Linked DNA regions of Methylicorpusculum oleiharenae. The protein of the gene in region 1 interacts with the protein of each later gene in a pairwise test. Links are inferred from orthologs where the notes say so. Each region holds a gene or a part of one and is shown on either strand. Other genes may lie near its edges. The genes, in order: dnaX and dnaQ.

Region 1 (8,280 bases):
TAAATGTTTGATTTTTTTTGTTCTTTTGAAGGTACTTCAATGTCAAAATCGTAAAGTTTTTGACCATCTACCAATGCAACACGCAGTTCTTCAGGCTGCGTAGCGTTGATAAGCATTCTTTTCATTCATTTTTCCTTGATAGGTTCCTGCTCCATTATCAGATTTTGTGATTTAGACAGTTTGGATTGTGTTCACGGCTAGTTTGATGCTGCGTGATAAATTCATCTTTTACGGGTAGATTCAACTTTGAAAATGACAGTATGCGAGTTTATTTTTCTATAGATCCGCTTTAGTTAAGGTTAAGAGACTGAAGTGCTCATAACGATGGTTCAAAGTATGATGAAAGCAAAGGACTGTCTTCTTGTAAAATCTTTCCTAAACAGGAGTTAATGCAATTCGTTCGTCATGGGTCGAACGATAAAACCCAAAATTGTAATGCTCAAACTGTTTAATATTCATAAAACAGTTTGGAAAAAACTATTATGTTCCGCTTTAATGTTGCGAATCGTTTATGTCAATAAAATTAAAGACTCGCCTAATATAGCAATGTTATGGCCATCCATCAATTTTAAAGCATTAAATTACGGAATATGCTGATATCATAAGATAATGAAAACAGAACAAAATAGCCTACACGCCACGGTACAGATGGTTGAAATCACAGATGAAACCAGTGATCAACGATTGGATAATTTTTTGATTACCAAGCTCAAAGGTGTTCCAAAAAGCCACATTTATCGTATCGTGCGAAAAGGCGAGGTACGGGTTAACAAGGGCAGAGTCGATGTCAAATACCGGTTGCAGCCGGGCGATATGGTCAGAATTCCACCGGTACGGGTCAATGTGGTTGACGACATTGTTTTTGTGCCCAAAAGCCTTAAACAAAGCCTCGAGCAGGATATTCTGTTTGAAGACGATGTTTTGATGGTGCTCAATAAACCGGCCGGTTATGCCGTTCATGGCGGCAGCGGCTTAAGTACGGCAGTTATAGAAAGCTTGCGCCAATTAAGACCCGATGCGCATTTTCTTGAATTGGTTCATCGTCTGGATCGGGACACTTCGGGTTGTTTGATCATTGCCAAAAAACGCAGTGCGCTGCGGACGCTGCATGAACTTTTCCGTGGCGATGGCATCAGAAAGACCTATTTAGCCTTGTTGGGTGGCGTATGGGAGAGGAAATCCATAGCCGTCACTGCGCCCTTATTAAAGCAGACAGGCCAGAGCGGTGAGCGCATGGTCATCGTGAGTCAGGAAGGAAAAAGTTCGGCAACATTTTTCAAAAGTATTAAATCATTGTCTGATGCGACATGGGTAGAAGCCAGTCCGCAAACCGGAAGAACTCATCAAATCAGAGTTCATGCTGCCTGGTTGGGGCATCCCATCCTTGGCGATGATCGATACGGCGATTTTGAAGTCAATCGGAGTTTTAAAAAAAGAGGAATCAAACGCCTTTTTCTTCATGCTTTCAAGCTTGAGTTCACGCATCCTGTTAGTGGTAAACCGTTAATTATTACTGCACCGGTACCTGTAGATATGCAGGTTTGGTTTGATGATAAAAAGTAAGTTTGAGTTATTGATATTTGATTGGGATGGAACCCTGATGGACTCCATAGACTGGATTGTCTATTGTTTACAAAACGCAGCAGTTGACTGCGGTTATAAGGCGCCGGATGAATGCGCGGCAAAAGATATTATCGGACTTAGCATCCATCAGGCTATGTCAGTCCTTTTTCCGGAACTTGATCAATTAGAAAAGCAACGTTTAATCAGCCGGTATTCAGAGCTTTATTTTTCGCGTCAACTGGGGGTTGAGGACTTGTTTCCAGGCGTAGTTGATCTTTTGGAGGCGCTTAAGCAAAGCGGTTTTCTCTTGGCGGTTGCGACCGGAAAATCACGCAAAGGTCTTCAGCATGCTTTTGAGCAAACCGGGATCGCCGGCTATTTTGTTGCGAGTCGCTGTGCCGATGAGACGGCTTCAAAGCCTGATCCGTTAATGCTCAAACAGATTATGTCGGAAACCGGCGTGCAAAAAGAAGCCACCGTTATGATCGGTGATTCCATTCATGATCTGGAAATGGCTTTAAATGCCGGAATATCTTCAATCGCGGTCACCTGCGGCGCTCATGCTGAACCGCAGTTACTGCAACATCGCCCCATCGAATTTCTGCAAAATACATCTGATTTAATAACATTTCTGAGGTTAAATAATGGAAAGTAATAATGACATGACGCAAGGCTCTGAGGGTCAAAAACAACAGGGTTGGGAGCGCGAAGTCATTGAAAAACTGGCGCTGGCAGCTGTGACGGAGCAAAGAAAGGCGCGTCACTGGAGCATTTTTTTTAAATTGTTGCTGTTTTTTTACCTGGTAGCTGTTTTTGTTGTAGCAATGTATCCCTCCATCAAAAAAGATATGGATGTGACAGGAGGTGAAGGTCACACGGCAGTCATCGATGTGGTCGGGGTTATAGCGGAGGACAAGCCCGCCAGCTTTGAAAATATCTCACAAGGTTTGCGTGATGCTGCGAAAGATAAAAACACCAAGGGCATTATCCTGCATATTAATTCACCCGGTGGCAGCCCTGTACAGTCTGACTATATTTTTCACGAAATCAGACTGGTTAAGCAGGAATTCCCCAATCTCCCTATTATTTCGGTAGTGAGCGATATTTGTGCTTCCGGCGGCTATTATGTGGCGTCCGCAACTGACAAAATTTATGTTAATGAGGCCAGTCTTATCGGTTCGATAGGCGTAGTCATTAACGGATTCGGCTTTGTTGAAACGCTTGAAAAAATGGGCGTAGAGAGACGGACGCTGACTGCCGGAGATCATAAAGCGATGCTGGATCCTTTTTTGCCGGTGAATGAGCTTGAAACCAGGCATATGCAAACATTGCTCAATCAGGTGCACAAACAATTCATTGATGCGGTAAAAAAAGGCCGTGGTGATCGCCTCAAAGAAACGTCCGATATGTTTTCAGGATTGGTGTGGACCGGTAAGGAAGGTGTTTCCCTGGGATTGGCCGATGATTTTGGCAGTGACAAATTCGTTGCGAAAAACGTCATTGGCGCTGAAAAGCTGGTTAATTTTACGCCCAGTGAACGCATAATGGATAGATTGTTTGGCAAGCTGGGAGCTTCTTTTGGTCATGCCGTCAGTGCTGCTTTTACGCGCTGGGATATGGGTTAAAAAGTTGGATTCAGTGACTATTCAGTCATTTAGACATATAGTTTAAGCCATGCAAATTGCAGAAACCAAAGGGTAATGCATCACATGATTATGTTCCGGATTTTCAATGGCAAATTTAATTAAAGTAATTTTGGTCGCCTTCATGTTCCTTGCTTCTGTTTTGTCTGGCAGCGAGATAGCCTTGGCTTCTGTCTCTCTTGATGAGGCGACAAGACAGGTGCTTTCCGATCCTCAAAATAAAGTACTGGGTGCCAAAACGGAGATCATTAACGAAAGAGAGGTTCACATTATCAAAGTGCTGACAGCGGACGGCCGTATTCAGCATTTTATAGTAGATGCCGAGACGGGCGATTTGTTGGAAGACTTTTTGCCCGATGAAGATAAAGAATGACATAAAGGGAGCGTACTATGCGAATTTTGGTGGTTGAAGATGAGCCGTTGATTGGTGATCAAATCCGGCAGTTTTTGGGCAGGAAAGGCTTTGCAGTAGATTTGGCCGCGACGGGGGCTGACGGGTTCTATTTGGGTAGCGAATATCCGATCGATGCAGCGATCATCGATATAGGATTGCCTGATATTTCGGGCGTTGAATTGATCAAAAAATTACGCAAGGAAAATGTCGAATTTCCTATTTTAATTCTGACTGCCAGAAGCCGTTGGCAGGAAAAAGTTGAAGGCCTGGAATCGGGTGCGGATGACTATTTGGTCAAGCCGTTTCATTACGAGGAATTGCTGGCTAGGCTCAATGCTTTAATCCGCCGGTCTGGTGGCAAATCGCATCCGGTATTGACCCATGCCAATATTGAGTTGAATACCGTATCGCAGGAAGTGACTGTTGCCGGTGAAAAAATGGATTTAACTGCTTTTGAATATAAAGTTCTGGAATACCTGCTGTTTAGAAAAGGTGAAGTCGTTTCAAAGTCAGTGTTAACCGAACATATTTACGATGAAGACTTTGATAGAGACAGCAACGTCATTGAAGTATTTATCGGGCGGTTGAGAAAAAAACTGGATCCAGACGGCGTCGTCAAACCCATTGAAACGTTGCGGGGACGCGGCTACCGCATTCCCGCAAATTAAGCTGCTGCAGAAGCTTATTAAAGTCAATGACTTAATGAAATTTTGTTAAGCTGAATCCTATGATTGAAGTAAAGTGAAGCGTAAATCTCTCAGTCTCAGGCTGCTTTTTTCCACCGGTTTTGTTCTCGCTTCTTTTTTCGCTATCGTTTCTGTGGTTTTGGAGCGTGGTTATAAGGAAAGCGCGGAGCAAGCGCTACGTGAAAATTTAAAAGTTCAGGTTTATTCGCTGTTATCGGCTGCCGAATTGACGCGCAACGGCCAAATTAAACTACCAAAAGCCTTGAGGGAGCCCCGTTTTTCTGATCCTGGCTCAGGTCTTTATGCCTCGGTTCAGCCCGCAAAAGGTAAAACAGAATGGCATTCGCCATCGGCGGTTGGCTTGACTTTATCGCCTCCTCCCCAAATAGCGCCGGGAAAGTTTGCCTTCCTGCTGGATGACATGGGGCGTTATGTTTTGCATTACAGTGTTATTTGGGAAGATAAGCGAAGAAAAGGGCGTGAATTTATTTTTAGTGTCGCTGAGGACAGTCAATTTGTCAGTCACCAGGTTGCAAGTTTCAAAAGAGTTCTGCAGTCCTGGTTGATGGGGATCGGTTCGGTGCTCATTATTATTCAATTAGTGGTTTTACGCTGGAGTTTAAAGCCACTCAGAGTCATCGTCAAAGATCTGGAAGCGATAGAGCGGGGCGATAAAACCCGGCTTGATGGTGTTTATTCAACCGAACTGGAAGGCCTGGCGGGTAACCTGAATGCGTTAGTAAGCAGTGAGCGAGCTCACCTTGAGCGCTATCGAAATACACTGGCCGATTTGGCGCATAGTTTGAAAACACCGTTAGCGATACTAAGAGGCTGCATTGAAACGCCTGAGTTGAATAAAAAAACCGCGTTGGATCAAATATCAAGGATGAATGAGATCGTCGAGTATCAGTTGCAGAAAGCTGCAGCGAAAGGTGAGAAAAAAACCACAGGTACAGTCGATGCTTCAATAGTCCTGGATAAAATTATCGGATCCATGCGCAAGGTTCATAGTGGGAAAAAAATTAACTTTGAAACTCGAAAGCCTGAAAGCTATAAATTATATTGTGAGGAAGGAGACCTTTACGAAATTGCCGGCAATCTGATCGACAATGCCAGTAAATGGTGCGATAAAAAAGTCAAAGTCAGCCTGCAATATAAGAACCAGATTAAGAAAAACAAGTATAAATTTCTACTTCAAATTGAAGATGATGGTCCTGGCATACCCTCGGGTCAATTGGAAGAGATTCTTAAACGAGGGGTCAGGGCGGATCAAAACATCCATGGACATGGAATTGGCATGGCTGTTGTCAATGAATTAGTTGGCCTGATGGGGGGTGAGCTTTTAGGTGATAAAAGCCCTTCACTGGGTGGTATGCGGTGGCAGGTTTATTTGCCCTGAATCGTTTTTTGTCGTTTATCCTTTGGTTTTCGGCTTATTCCAGGCAGTCTGCTGCTATTCCTGGTGTTAAGTAAAATTAAGGTTGAATTTTCAAATCGATTCCATCATAATGCGCGCTCTTTAGTCGCTTAGGCGGCTCTATTATGGAAACCGTGTCGGTCCTCTCGCAACGATACGCTGTAAACCCCGCCAGGTCCGGAAGGGAGCAACGGTAGCAGCAGATTCGTGTGCCGGGATGTGGCTGGCACGGTTCCCTCCCAAATACATATCCTTTAAGAGTCTTTAATGACTTACCAGGTTCTTGCCAGAAAATGGCGTCCTCGCAATTTCTCAGAAATCGTTGGACAAGAGCACGTTGTTAATTCTCTGATTAACGCACTCAAACATAACCGACTACACCACGCATATTTGTTTACCGGCACTCGCGGTGTTGGCAAAACGACTATCGCCAGAATTCTTGCCAAAGCAATTAACTGCGAAGCGCGAAAAGATCATAATCCGTGCGGTCAATGTAATGTCTGTATTGAAGTTGATCAAGGCCGATATCCGGATTTGATTGAAGTGGATGCCGCATCCAGAACCAAAGTCGATGATACGCGCGATCTTTTGGAAAATACCCAATATGCCCCAAGCAGCGGGCGATATAAAGTTTACCTGATTGATGAAGTGCATATGCTTTCCGGGCACAGCTTTAATGCGTTGTTAAAAACTTTGGAAGAGCCGCCCGAGCATGTCAAGTTTCTATTGGCAACAACTGACCCCCACAAAATCCCAGTCACAGTTTTGTCGCGCTGCCTGCAATTCAATCTGAAGAGTATGTTGCCGGATCAGGTCTTTTTGCAAATGGAGGCTATCTTGCAAAAGGAATCTATAGAGGCCGAATCTCCCGCTCTGAGAATGCTGGCAAGAGCAGCGGACGGAAGTATGCGTGATGGCTTGAGCTTGCTTGATCAGGCCATTGTTTTTGGTAATGGTCGTGTCAATCTGGATGACGTCACCGCCATGCTCGGAACCATTGCACAGCAGCCGGTTGATAACCTGATTCATGCGCTTGTAGAAAGAGACGCTTTACAACTTTTTCAGGTCATTGATGAGCTGTCTGATTTGACGCCTGATTTCGGCGACGTTCTGCAGCGAATTTTACTTGTTTTACACAAGATTGCGTTGTATCAGGTCGCTCCCTCTGCAGTGAAAAACGATTTTGATTTGGATTCCGTGGTGATGCTGGCTGAAAAAATCAGTCCTGAGGACGTCCAGCTTTATTATCAAATTGTGTTGATTGGTCAGCGGGATCTTCCTCTGGCTCCTGATCCTCGTAGCGGATTTGAAATGGTCATGCTGCGGTTGTTGACGTTTCAACCTGCTGTTACAGAAATGCCTGTCCGTTCTTCTCAAGTGGCCTCAGTAAAGGATACCCGTCAGCCTAAGCCGCAAGAAACGGTCCGTTCCGTTTCCGCACCCTCAGTGCAAGAAACATTGAAAGTGCCTGAGCCGGTGAGTCAGGAGAAACCGGTTACCAGTGATTTTATTGAATGGTCTGATCTCGTCGTTGCGATTAAAATCAGAGGAATGACACGGGAATTCGCTAATAATTGTGTCTTGAGAAATATTAGTGATACAGTTTGTACGCTTGAATTGGATACCGGGCACAAGCATTTACTCAGCCCTAAAATTGAGGATAATTTGCAAAAGGCTTTGCAGGATTATTTTGCCAAGCCTATCCGGTTAGTTATCCAGACCGGTGAAGTTGAGTCCGTCACTCCGGCAATGAAGCATCGCAAAGAACGTGAAGAATTGCAGCAAAATGCTGTGGATTCTATTAATAACGACGAGGCTGTTGCAGCATTAAAAGATCGATTTGATGCGCGGGTTGTCCCCGGTACTATCGAGCCTACAGGTCAATAAATTTAAGGAGTAACCCTACTATGAAAAATGCACTGGGCAATTTAATGCAGCAAGCCCAAAAAATGCAGGAAGATTTAAAAAATGCGCAAGATGAATTAGCACTGATGCAAGTGCTGGGAGAGTCTGGCGGTGGTCTGGTCAAAATAGTGATGACTGGCAAAAGGGAAGTGCGTAAAGTGACTATAGACGATTCTCTGGTCGGTGATGACAAAGATATGCTGGAAGATCTGGTTGCTGCCGCAATCAATGATGCGGTTCATAAAGTGGCCAAAATGAAGCAGGAAAAAATGGCGCAATTCACTGCAGGATTTCCTCTGCCGCCCGGATTTCAGATGCCTTTTTAATGGTGATGGATAAGAAAGGCCTGCTAGGACAATTAATTCAGGATTTGTGCTATCTGCCGGGAGTAGGGCCCAAATCGGCTCAAAGAATGGCATTCTATTTGTTGCAGCGTAACAGAGACGGGGCAAAAAGATTGGCGGAGACTTTGCTTGAGTCTCTCAATAAAGTGACCCGTTGTAAAAGATGCAGAAATTTGACTGATCAAATGATCTGTTCCATCTGTTCCAATCAAGGACGGGATCATTCTGTTGTCTGTATCGTTGAAACGCCCGCTGATGTGTGGGCAGTGGATCAGGCTGCGGTATTCGGTGGTGTGTTTTTTGTGCTTCATGGGCACTTGTCGCCGCT
Region 2 (8,257 bases), 600 kb from region 1 along the record:
CTGCTTTGATGTCGATGCCAGTCATGCTTGTTTACCTGTCAACAAATAACCAGCAAGCTTCGGGTATTTTGGAAAAACTTAGTCATTACTCGCGTACTGAGCACCCTGTTCCCGAGCTTCCTTTATCCATTCATCTGTTGATAAAGAAAGCAGCCAACGTTTCATGCTGTTCCTGGCTTATTTGCAGCCAGTCCGTGATGGGTAATATAGCTCGAACGCGTTGTGCTGAATACTCTAAATAACGCCGCATTTGTTTTAAGTGTGTAAGTAGCTTAGCCCGCAAACGTAAATGTTCGGTCACAATCTTACCTCTGGACTTTTGCCAGGATATTAATGGGTTTATCTTTACCGGATTGTTTTACGATGATATCAATAGCCAAATTTAGATTCTCTTCCAGCGCAATTTTGCATTGTAATTGTGACATCAGCTTATATGCCGATTCGTGATTATAAAGATAATTCAGCTCTAACTCTTTTTCCCTAGCCGAGCGCGTCATTTCGGCAGGGATTGCCGAAAACCAGACTCCATGGATAGCTCGAAGCTTACCATTCATGGCACTGAATGCCCGTTTCCAGACGGGCATGACGGACTTGTGGATTTGCTGAAACATCTTGGCAATCAGGTGCCGTTTTGTCGTTTCGATATAGATCCACATCGCCGCCGCGTTTATTAACATCCATGTGATCCAAATAGCCAAACCAACGCATCATCGCAAAAGTTTTTGCTAGTCATTTTACGGATTGTGTCTATTTGTGCTTCAGTTGGTCTCATCTTTTGTGCCCACTTGAGCCATGTTAGCAATTAATCCAATAGGCAAAATCATTAGAGGACATCCGCAAAACCCTTCCTTGTTTTTTGAAACCAGGCAAAACCCAGCCATGCAATAGACAGCGATACAAATAGATAAATAATAAACAAGTGCCAATCCGGCATTTTACCCCATACCAACAAAGAGCGGCCTTGCTCGATGGCGGGGGTCAATGGGTTTAGCAATAAAATTGATTGATATTGGGGCGGCAATGCTGTAATAGGATAAAAAATCGGCGACAGAAACATCAATGTTGTCGTTATCAAACCGATGATTTGGGCAATATCACGCAAGTAAACGCCTAAGGAGGCCAATCCCCAAGACAACCCCATGGTCATCAATAATAAAGGTATTAGAATTATCGGAAAAAGCAGTGCTGTCGGGTGAGGCAACCCAAATAGAATAGTATAAAAAATCAGCCAAACGAACAGACTGACTAAGCCATGAAAAATAGCAGACCCCATACTGACCCAAGGCAAGATCTCTAACGGGAAAACCACTTTTTTGACATAGTTGACGTTTGCAAGTATCAGGCTTGGCGCCCGGTTGATACATTCTGAAAACAAATTAAAAACCATCAAGCCTGCGAATAAAACCAAGGCAAATTCGGTTTTTGACTCACTGCCGCCCGTCCAGCGCGCTTTAAATACAACACTGAATACAAAGGTGTAGACCAACAGCATGAATACTGGATTAAAAAATGACCAAAAGATGCCTAATACCGAACCACGATAGCGCCCTATGACTTCACGTTTTACCAACGCTTTTATCAAGCTACGATTACGCCAGACACTAGCTAACATTTCTTGGGGATAAATGGAAAAATGCTGCATAGGCGTTTAGTTTTGTATACGTTGCAAAAATTATTTAAGCCCAGCTAGATAGTAATAATCCATTTTGGGGATTTTTATTTTAATTCCCTAACTTTGCATTATGAAAATTGAATCACTAGCCAACGTCAATTAGTCTGGAGTAAGTTAGAAAAAATCTAACCTTTATTTATGGTGGCGATGGGTGGGATCGAACCACCGACCTTGGGGTTATGAATCCCACGCTCTAACCGGCTGAGCTACATCGCCTAATGAGGTCTGTAAAAGAGCGGGCATTATAGTGACCCGCTTTTTGTTTGTCAAACGTTGAATCTAAAGTGCACGACGTCGCCGTCTTTGACAATGTAGTCTTTACCTTCCAGGCGCCATTTGCCGGCATCTTTAGCACCTTGCTCGCCTTTATGAGTGACGAAATCGTCATAAGCGATCACTTCCGCGCGAATAAAGCCTTTTTCAAAATCGCTGTGAATTACGCCGGCGGCTTGCGGTGCAGTAGCGCCGACAGGTATGGTCCAGGCTCTGACTTCTTTAACGCCGGCGGTAAAGTAAGTTGACAGGTTAAGCAATTGATACCCTGCCCTGACCACACGATTCAAGCCCGGTTCATCCAAGCCCAGATCCTGAAGAAACTCCTGTTTTTCATCTTCTTCCAATTGGGCAATTTCAGATTCAATGGCCGCGCAGACAGGTACGACGATGGCGCCTTCTTTTTCCGCATGAGCACGGACTTTATCGAGCATCGGATTGTTTTCAAATCCGTCATCCTGAACGTTGGCTATGTACATTGTCGGCTTGATTGTCAACAGACACAGTTCTTTGATCAGTGCTATTTCATCATCACTTAGCCTTAACGCCCTGACCGGCTCGCCTTTGTCCAGTTGCTGATTGACTCTTTCCAGAACTTCCTTTTTTGCCAATTCGTCCTTATTGCCTGACTTTGAAGCTTTCATTACGCGCAGCAAGGCTTTTTCAACCGTCGCCATATCGGCAAGCGCCAATTCTTTGTTGATAACTTCTATATCGGCGACGGGATCGATTTTACCGCTGACATGGATGACATTATCATCGACAAAGCAGCGCACGACATGGGCGATCGCATCTGTTTCGCGGATGTTACCTAAAAACTGGTTACCCAGCCCTTCCCCTTTGGATGCCCCTGCCACTAAACCGGCAATATCGACAAATTCAATCGTGGTGGGCAGTATGCGCTGTGGTTTGACAATTTCGGCCAACTTGTCCATACGACTGTCTGGAACCGGAACAACGCCGACATTAGGATCGATGGTACAAAACGGGTAATTTTCAGCGGCAATTTTTGCCTTGGTCAGTGCGTTAAACAAAGTCGATTTGCCGACATTCGGCAAGCCGACGATTCCACAATATAGGGCCATAGTGCTCTCAGTTTCTGGTTATTCGGTACGGGCAGGCTTCCCGTAAAAACCGGCAATTATACAGTTCTTAATTCTACTTTGTCAGATTTAAGAAACGACTTCATGCCCGCCGGGAGCGGATACCCAGCGACATGGATGGTCAGCTTTTATCCATCCATGAGACCGGAATGACGAGATCCTTTTGAGTATCTGACGATTAGAATTAATCCGGCACAGCAATGGCCTGCCTAACCGAGTCCGCTGACTTTAAGCTGCACAAGTAATTTTCTGAAATCGGCGGTTTTCAGAGCATCGCAAAAAATGGGTACGTAAAGTTTACGACTGACTACCGTGTAATGAAGCACAATGAGCCAGGGTGTTATTACGGTAGACGGGCGAATTTGAATGGCTTCAAAACCGTTTCCGGCATCAATTTGCCAACCGTTTGCATCGCTGAATCTAACGGCCATTTTATTCTTGGGATTGGCTGTTCGTTGCGAATAGATAAAACCGCTAACTACCAAACAAAGGATCAGCATAGCCTTAATCCAGATAGACAATGAAGCCAATAATACGGCAGATAGGGCCAGCAAATGAACTAGGCGGATAAAGCGCAGTTGCCAGTGAGAGGAATTGATTTGAAGATGCAGGGATTGCTGGAAACGTGGATTCATGGTGTTGACAACGATTTTTCGAAATTCAAAAAGAGCCTCTATGGTGATATCGCTAAAAAAACATGAAACTGAAATTTGGCGAATTCAACCCACTAGATAAAGTACTGTTCGCGTTAGGCGTCATCCCGGCAGGGATTGCCGGGATCCAGGACACAAGGATGTATAACAGCCTTTGCCGTCCATGGCTTCTGGAATCAGGCCATAGCCATAACCCAACAGATAAACATTTTGTAAGTTGAATGCTTCGATTGTTGGTTTAGGCTCTCCGAGCTGGCTCTATCTGCCTGACTGTGTAGATACTTTATCTGTTACGAATGCTTGACCCTATTTCCACAAACAATTGCCGCTTGCTTTTTCTATGGCGGCCAACCGGGCCTGATGCTGCTGAAGTTCGTCTTCATTACAGTAGATGATGGCTAACGGTTTGCGGTCCGCTAAAACCCGTTTTACTTGCAGATTTGTTTGCTCTTGCCCGCTGTCCGTGGCTTCTTCCAATAGCGAAGATTGCCCACCGGTCATCAATAAATAAACTTCGGCAAGAATTTCGGCATCCAGCAATGCGCCGTGTAGCTCTCTATGGCTGTTATCTATACCATAACGCTTACACAGAGCATCCAGACTATTGCGCTGTCCGGGATGCTTTTTGCGGGCAAAGGTCAATGTGTCAAATACTTCGCTGTATTGGTTAACGGTGCCTAGAGTCTTATCCAGCAAAGCAAATTCGTGGTTGATAAAACCTACGTCAAAAGGCGCGTTATGGATTATCAATTCAGATTCTTTAATGAACTGGATAAAATCATCTGCAATGTCGGTAAACAACGGCTTATCGGTCAAAAATTCATTGGTGATACCGTGCACTTCAATCGCGCCGCTATCAATCACACGTTGCGGATTGATGTAGACATGAAAATGCCGCCCGGTTAAGCGCCGGTTGACCAATTCAACACAACCGATTTCAATGATGCGATGACCTTCCTGGGGATTTAATCCGGTCGTTTCGGTATCCAGTACGACTTGTCTGCTCATTGAAGCTGCCTCACTGATTGAAACACTGTTTTATGAATTTTTTGATCGCATCAATTTCCTGATAAATCACTTCGTGCTGCATCGCAAATTCCAGCCATTGGATCCGATAACCTAATGCAATCAAACCGTCACGCGCCATTTTGCCCGCCTGAATAGCGACCACAGGATCGGCCGTACCATGAACCATCAAAATCGGCGTGGTTTTGTTTGTTTCAGCTGCTTCGGTTTCAAGCTGGGGAATTGTCGGCAAATAGGTCGATAGCGCAACAATGCCGCCCAGTCTCTGCGGAAAGCGCAGACCTGCATGCAACGCAATGACGCCGCCTTGTGAAAATCCGGCGAGCACTATATTTTCGGAAGGAATACCTTTATTGATTTCCATTTGGATCAGCTCATGGATGGCATCTGACGAGGCGTAAATACCTTGTTCATCAACTTTCCGGATCAGCGTCATTTCCATGATGTCATACCAGGCACGCATGACCATTCCGCCATTGATCGTAACCGGTTGCAGCGGAGCATGAGGAAAAATAAAATGAACACCGGCATCATGGAGGTCCAGTGCGGGTGTTATACCCTCAAAGTCATGCCCATCGGCTCCCAATCCATGAATCCATATAATGGAATAACGATGAACGGATTCCGGCAATTGTTCTACATAGTCTAAAGTGCTTGTCATTGTTGCTTAAAAATTGAGTGTTTTAGTCAAGATCGTAAATAGTGCTGTTATTTAAATTTAACCCGCCGGGAAAGCGCCAATGCCTTTTAGTCAATGCCATCGCAATTAATCGATAGGCCCGCTCCTACACAATACGCTTAAATAAACAGCATCGAGAAATCCTTAACCGGTAACAGTTTGCTTGAGTGATTCAATACCCAGATTAGCGAGCTGATCGGCCCGGTCATTGCCGGGATCACCGGAATGGCCCTTGATCCACTGCCATTCCACCTTATGCTGAATGAGCGCCTGATCTAGCCTGCGCCATAAATCTTCATTTTTGACCGGTTTTTTAGCCGCGGTTTTCCACCCTCTTTTTTTCCAGTTGGGCAGCCACTCGGTAATACCTTGTAGAACGTATTTGGAATCGGTATTCAATACAACCTCACAAGGACGACTCAGTTCTTCCAGCGCCTTAATGGCAGCCATGAGTTCCATACGGTTGTTGGTTGTCAAAGCTTCACCGCCATGCAGCTCCTTTTCCTTACCTTTATAGGCGAGTATAACGCCCCAGCCTCCCGGACCGGGATTGCCTTTACAGGCTCCATCGGTATAAATGATGACTGATTCAGACATTATCTTGTGATCTTTGCGAGGATTCCATGTTACCGGCAATGGCAAAACCTGATTTTTTAACAGTGACCGGAGTAAATGGAATCAGATTGTAGCGCCTTTTAATCGCTCTGATTGCATAGGATGTGGCAAACAAAGAAACAAAGCCGCCGTCCACATCGACAGGCCTGGGCTTATCTTTATCAATAGTCAGATCGGAAATAGCCTTGGCCTCAAAGTTAAGTAAGCGCAACCAATCGAGTACTCGTTTTTTACTGATGAAGTGACCCAAAAAGGAATCCGCCAATCGGATATCCCACATATATTGATAACGCACCCAAAAGCTCCAGGGATTAAAGTTGATAATAACCAAGTGACCTTCCGACTTTAATACCCGCTCTATTTCGCGCATGGTTTGAAAGCGATGAGCATCGAATTCCAGCAGATGCGGCAGCAAAATCAAATCAATACTTTCGCTTTGAATGGGCAAAGCATAGGCTTTTGCCCTTAATTTCTTCGCTTTTGGGCATCCCAGGCCGTTTACATCGAGAATTGTAATATCGTATAAATCGCAATCAATAAACTCCTCTTCCCAGCCCAACCCACCTATCTGCAATATTTTTTGTTTGCAACTCACTGTTATTGAACGCTTAATAAAAGAAGCTTCGACCTCTTGCAAGAGCTTTCCTCTTGGCGTTTGATACCAGCCGAATAAAAATTTACGCTTCATACAGGAATCTCAAAATGCAAAATACGATGAATTTCAAACAAAAGCGGCTATACTATCGTTTTCCTTGGTAAAAAAGTATAAATGATATGATTAAGATTAATTCTAACAGGTCATTGCCGATTTTATCGCTTTTGATTATGACCACTGCGGGATGTACTTCTCACACGGCAAATGACAGTTTGAGTCAAAGTGTAAAACCACCTGTAATCTCTCATGATGACTACTACGCTAAGCCAACAGTCAGACCCAAATACCCTAACCGTAAACTCGCTAAATTAAATTTTAAAAAATCTTCAGCGAGTCATGTTAAAAGTGAAGGCGGAAGCATTTGGGACAGACTGGTTTCGCTCTATGCGCTGCCTGAAGTTGAAAATGAACGCATAGAAAAAGAAATCAACTGGTTTATAAAAAACCCTGAATATTTGGTCAGAGTTCAGCAAAGAGCTGAACCTTATCTGCATTTAATACTTGAAGAAATCGAGTCAAAAAACATACCCGGGGAACTGGCACTTCTACCTATCGTTGAAAGTGCATTCCGTCCAGACGCCAACTCATCGGCTCAGGCATCCGGTTTATGGCAATTTATCCCTGAGACAGGACGCCTCTACGGTTTAAAGCAAAACAGGTGGTATGACGGCAGACGCGATGTGTATGCCTCCACTCAAGCGGCCACCCAGTTTTTAAAAGACCTGGGCGAGAACTTCGAAGGCGATTGGTTGCTGGCACTTGCCTCCTACAACTGGGGCAAGGGTAATGTTCAAAAGTCCATAGACAGGAATATGGCTAATGACCTGCCAACTGACTATTGGTCATTAAGAATGCCCAATGAAACCTTTAATTACGTGCCAAGATTAATCGCAGTCGCTAAAATCTTTGCCAATCCAGAGCTTTACAATATTCCTTTACAGGATATTCCTGACCAGCCTTATTTTGAAGTCGTCAACGTCGATTCGCCGCTGGATCTAAGAAAGGCGGCCGAACTGGCTAACACGTCCATGGAAGAAATAGTCAAGCTCAATCCGGCTTTTAAAAAGAACAGAACCACCTCTAACGGCCCTAACCGCCTGTTAATTCCTGTCAATCAGGCAGATTTGTTCCGTCAGAACCTTGCGCAACTTTCCGTTGATGACAGAGTTTCCAGCTACGATGAACCGGAACAAGAGAAACCTGTAACCGCTAAAATTACTAGAACACAACTCCCGGTCAGTACCCAAAAACCAGAGAAGCATGTTGTAAAACGGGGTGAAAGCTTAAGCGAAATCGCCAATAAATACGGCGTTACCGTCAGTGCTTTACTAAAGGCTAACGGCTTGCGCAAAGCATCTCATATACAATCCGGTAAAACGCTTTCGCTACCAGGCTCAGCTAATGTCAGCCAGACTGCTGCAGCATCCAACCAAAAGCTGATTACTACGATACCGGCTAAACAAGTCATTCATACCGTAACAAAAGGCCAAACTTTCTGGCGCATCAGTCAGGAATTTTCTGTCAGTGCAAATGACTTAGCCAAATGGAATAACTTGAAACCGGGCGCTCATATTAAAGCGG

Evidence for each region.
Region 2: the proteins of dnaX (region 1) and dnaQ interact in binary tests that used the Escherichia coli proteins (3 or more experiments, as listed by UniProt). The link is inferred for Methylicorpusculum oleiharenae from one-to-one orthologs.

The regions. Positions count from the first base shown.
Region 1 is NZ_WUTY02000001.1:2,857,585-2,865,864, forward strand. The notes cover bases 5,419-8,280. They hold dnaX (DNA polymerase III subunit gamma/tau), read left to right. Parts: upstream 5,419-5,970; coding sequence 5,971-7,590; downstream 7,591-8,280. Other genes in these bases: GO003_RS12925 (ATP-binding protein), read left to right, coding at 5,419-5,685; GO003_RS12940 (YbaB/EbfC family nucleoid-associated protein), read left to right, coding at 7,611-7,934; recR (recombination mediator RecR), read left to right, coding at 7,940-8,280. In the rest of the region: GO003_RS12895 (Rne/Rng family ribonuclease), read right to left, coding at 1-125; 23S rRNA pseudouridine(955/2504/2580) synthase RluC, read left to right, coding at 610-1,563; GO003_RS12905 (HAD-IA family hydrolase), read left to right, coding at 1,550-2,218; GO003_RS12910 (S49 family peptidase), read left to right, coding at 2,208-3,188; GO003_RS12915 (PepSY domain-containing protein), read left to right, coding at 3,295-3,579; GO003_RS12920 (response regulator transcription factor), read left to right, coding at 3,597-4,268; more of GO003_RS12925, read left to right, coding at 4,342-5,418. UniProt on the Escherichia coli protein: Part of the beta sliding clamp loading complex, which hydrolyzes ATP to load the beta clamp onto primed DNA to form the DNA replication pre-initiation complex.
Region 2 is NZ_WUTY02000001.1:2,261,474-2,269,730, reverse strand. Bases 2,859-5,697 are described here. They hold dnaQ (DNA polymerase III subunit epsilon), read right to left. Parts: upstream 4,710-5,697; coding sequence 4,008-4,709; downstream 2,859-4,007. Other genes in these bases: rnhA (ribonuclease HI), read right to left, coding at 5,551-5,697; GO003_RS10410 (alpha/beta hydrolase), read right to left, coding at 4,720-5,388; GO003_RS10420 (protein YgfX), read right to left, coding at 3,258-3,683; ychF (redox-regulated ATPase YchF), read right to left, coding at 2,859-3,030. In the rest of the region: GO003_RS10445 (hypothetical protein), read right to left, coding at 1-25; GO003_RS10440 (hypothetical protein), read right to left, coding at 306-677; GO003_RS10435 (ABC transporter permease), read right to left, coding at 824-1,642; more of ychF, read right to left, coding at 1,939-2,858; more of rnhA, read right to left, coding at 5,698-6,003; GO003_RS10400 (class I SAM-dependent methyltransferase), read right to left, coding at 5,996-6,709; GO003_RS10395 (LysM peptidoglycan-binding domain-containing protein), read left to right, coding at 6,889-8,257. UniProt on the Escherichia coli protein: DNA polymerase III is a complex, multichain enzyme responsible for most of the replicative synthesis in bacteria. The epsilon subunit contain the editing function and is a proofreading 3'-5' exonuclease.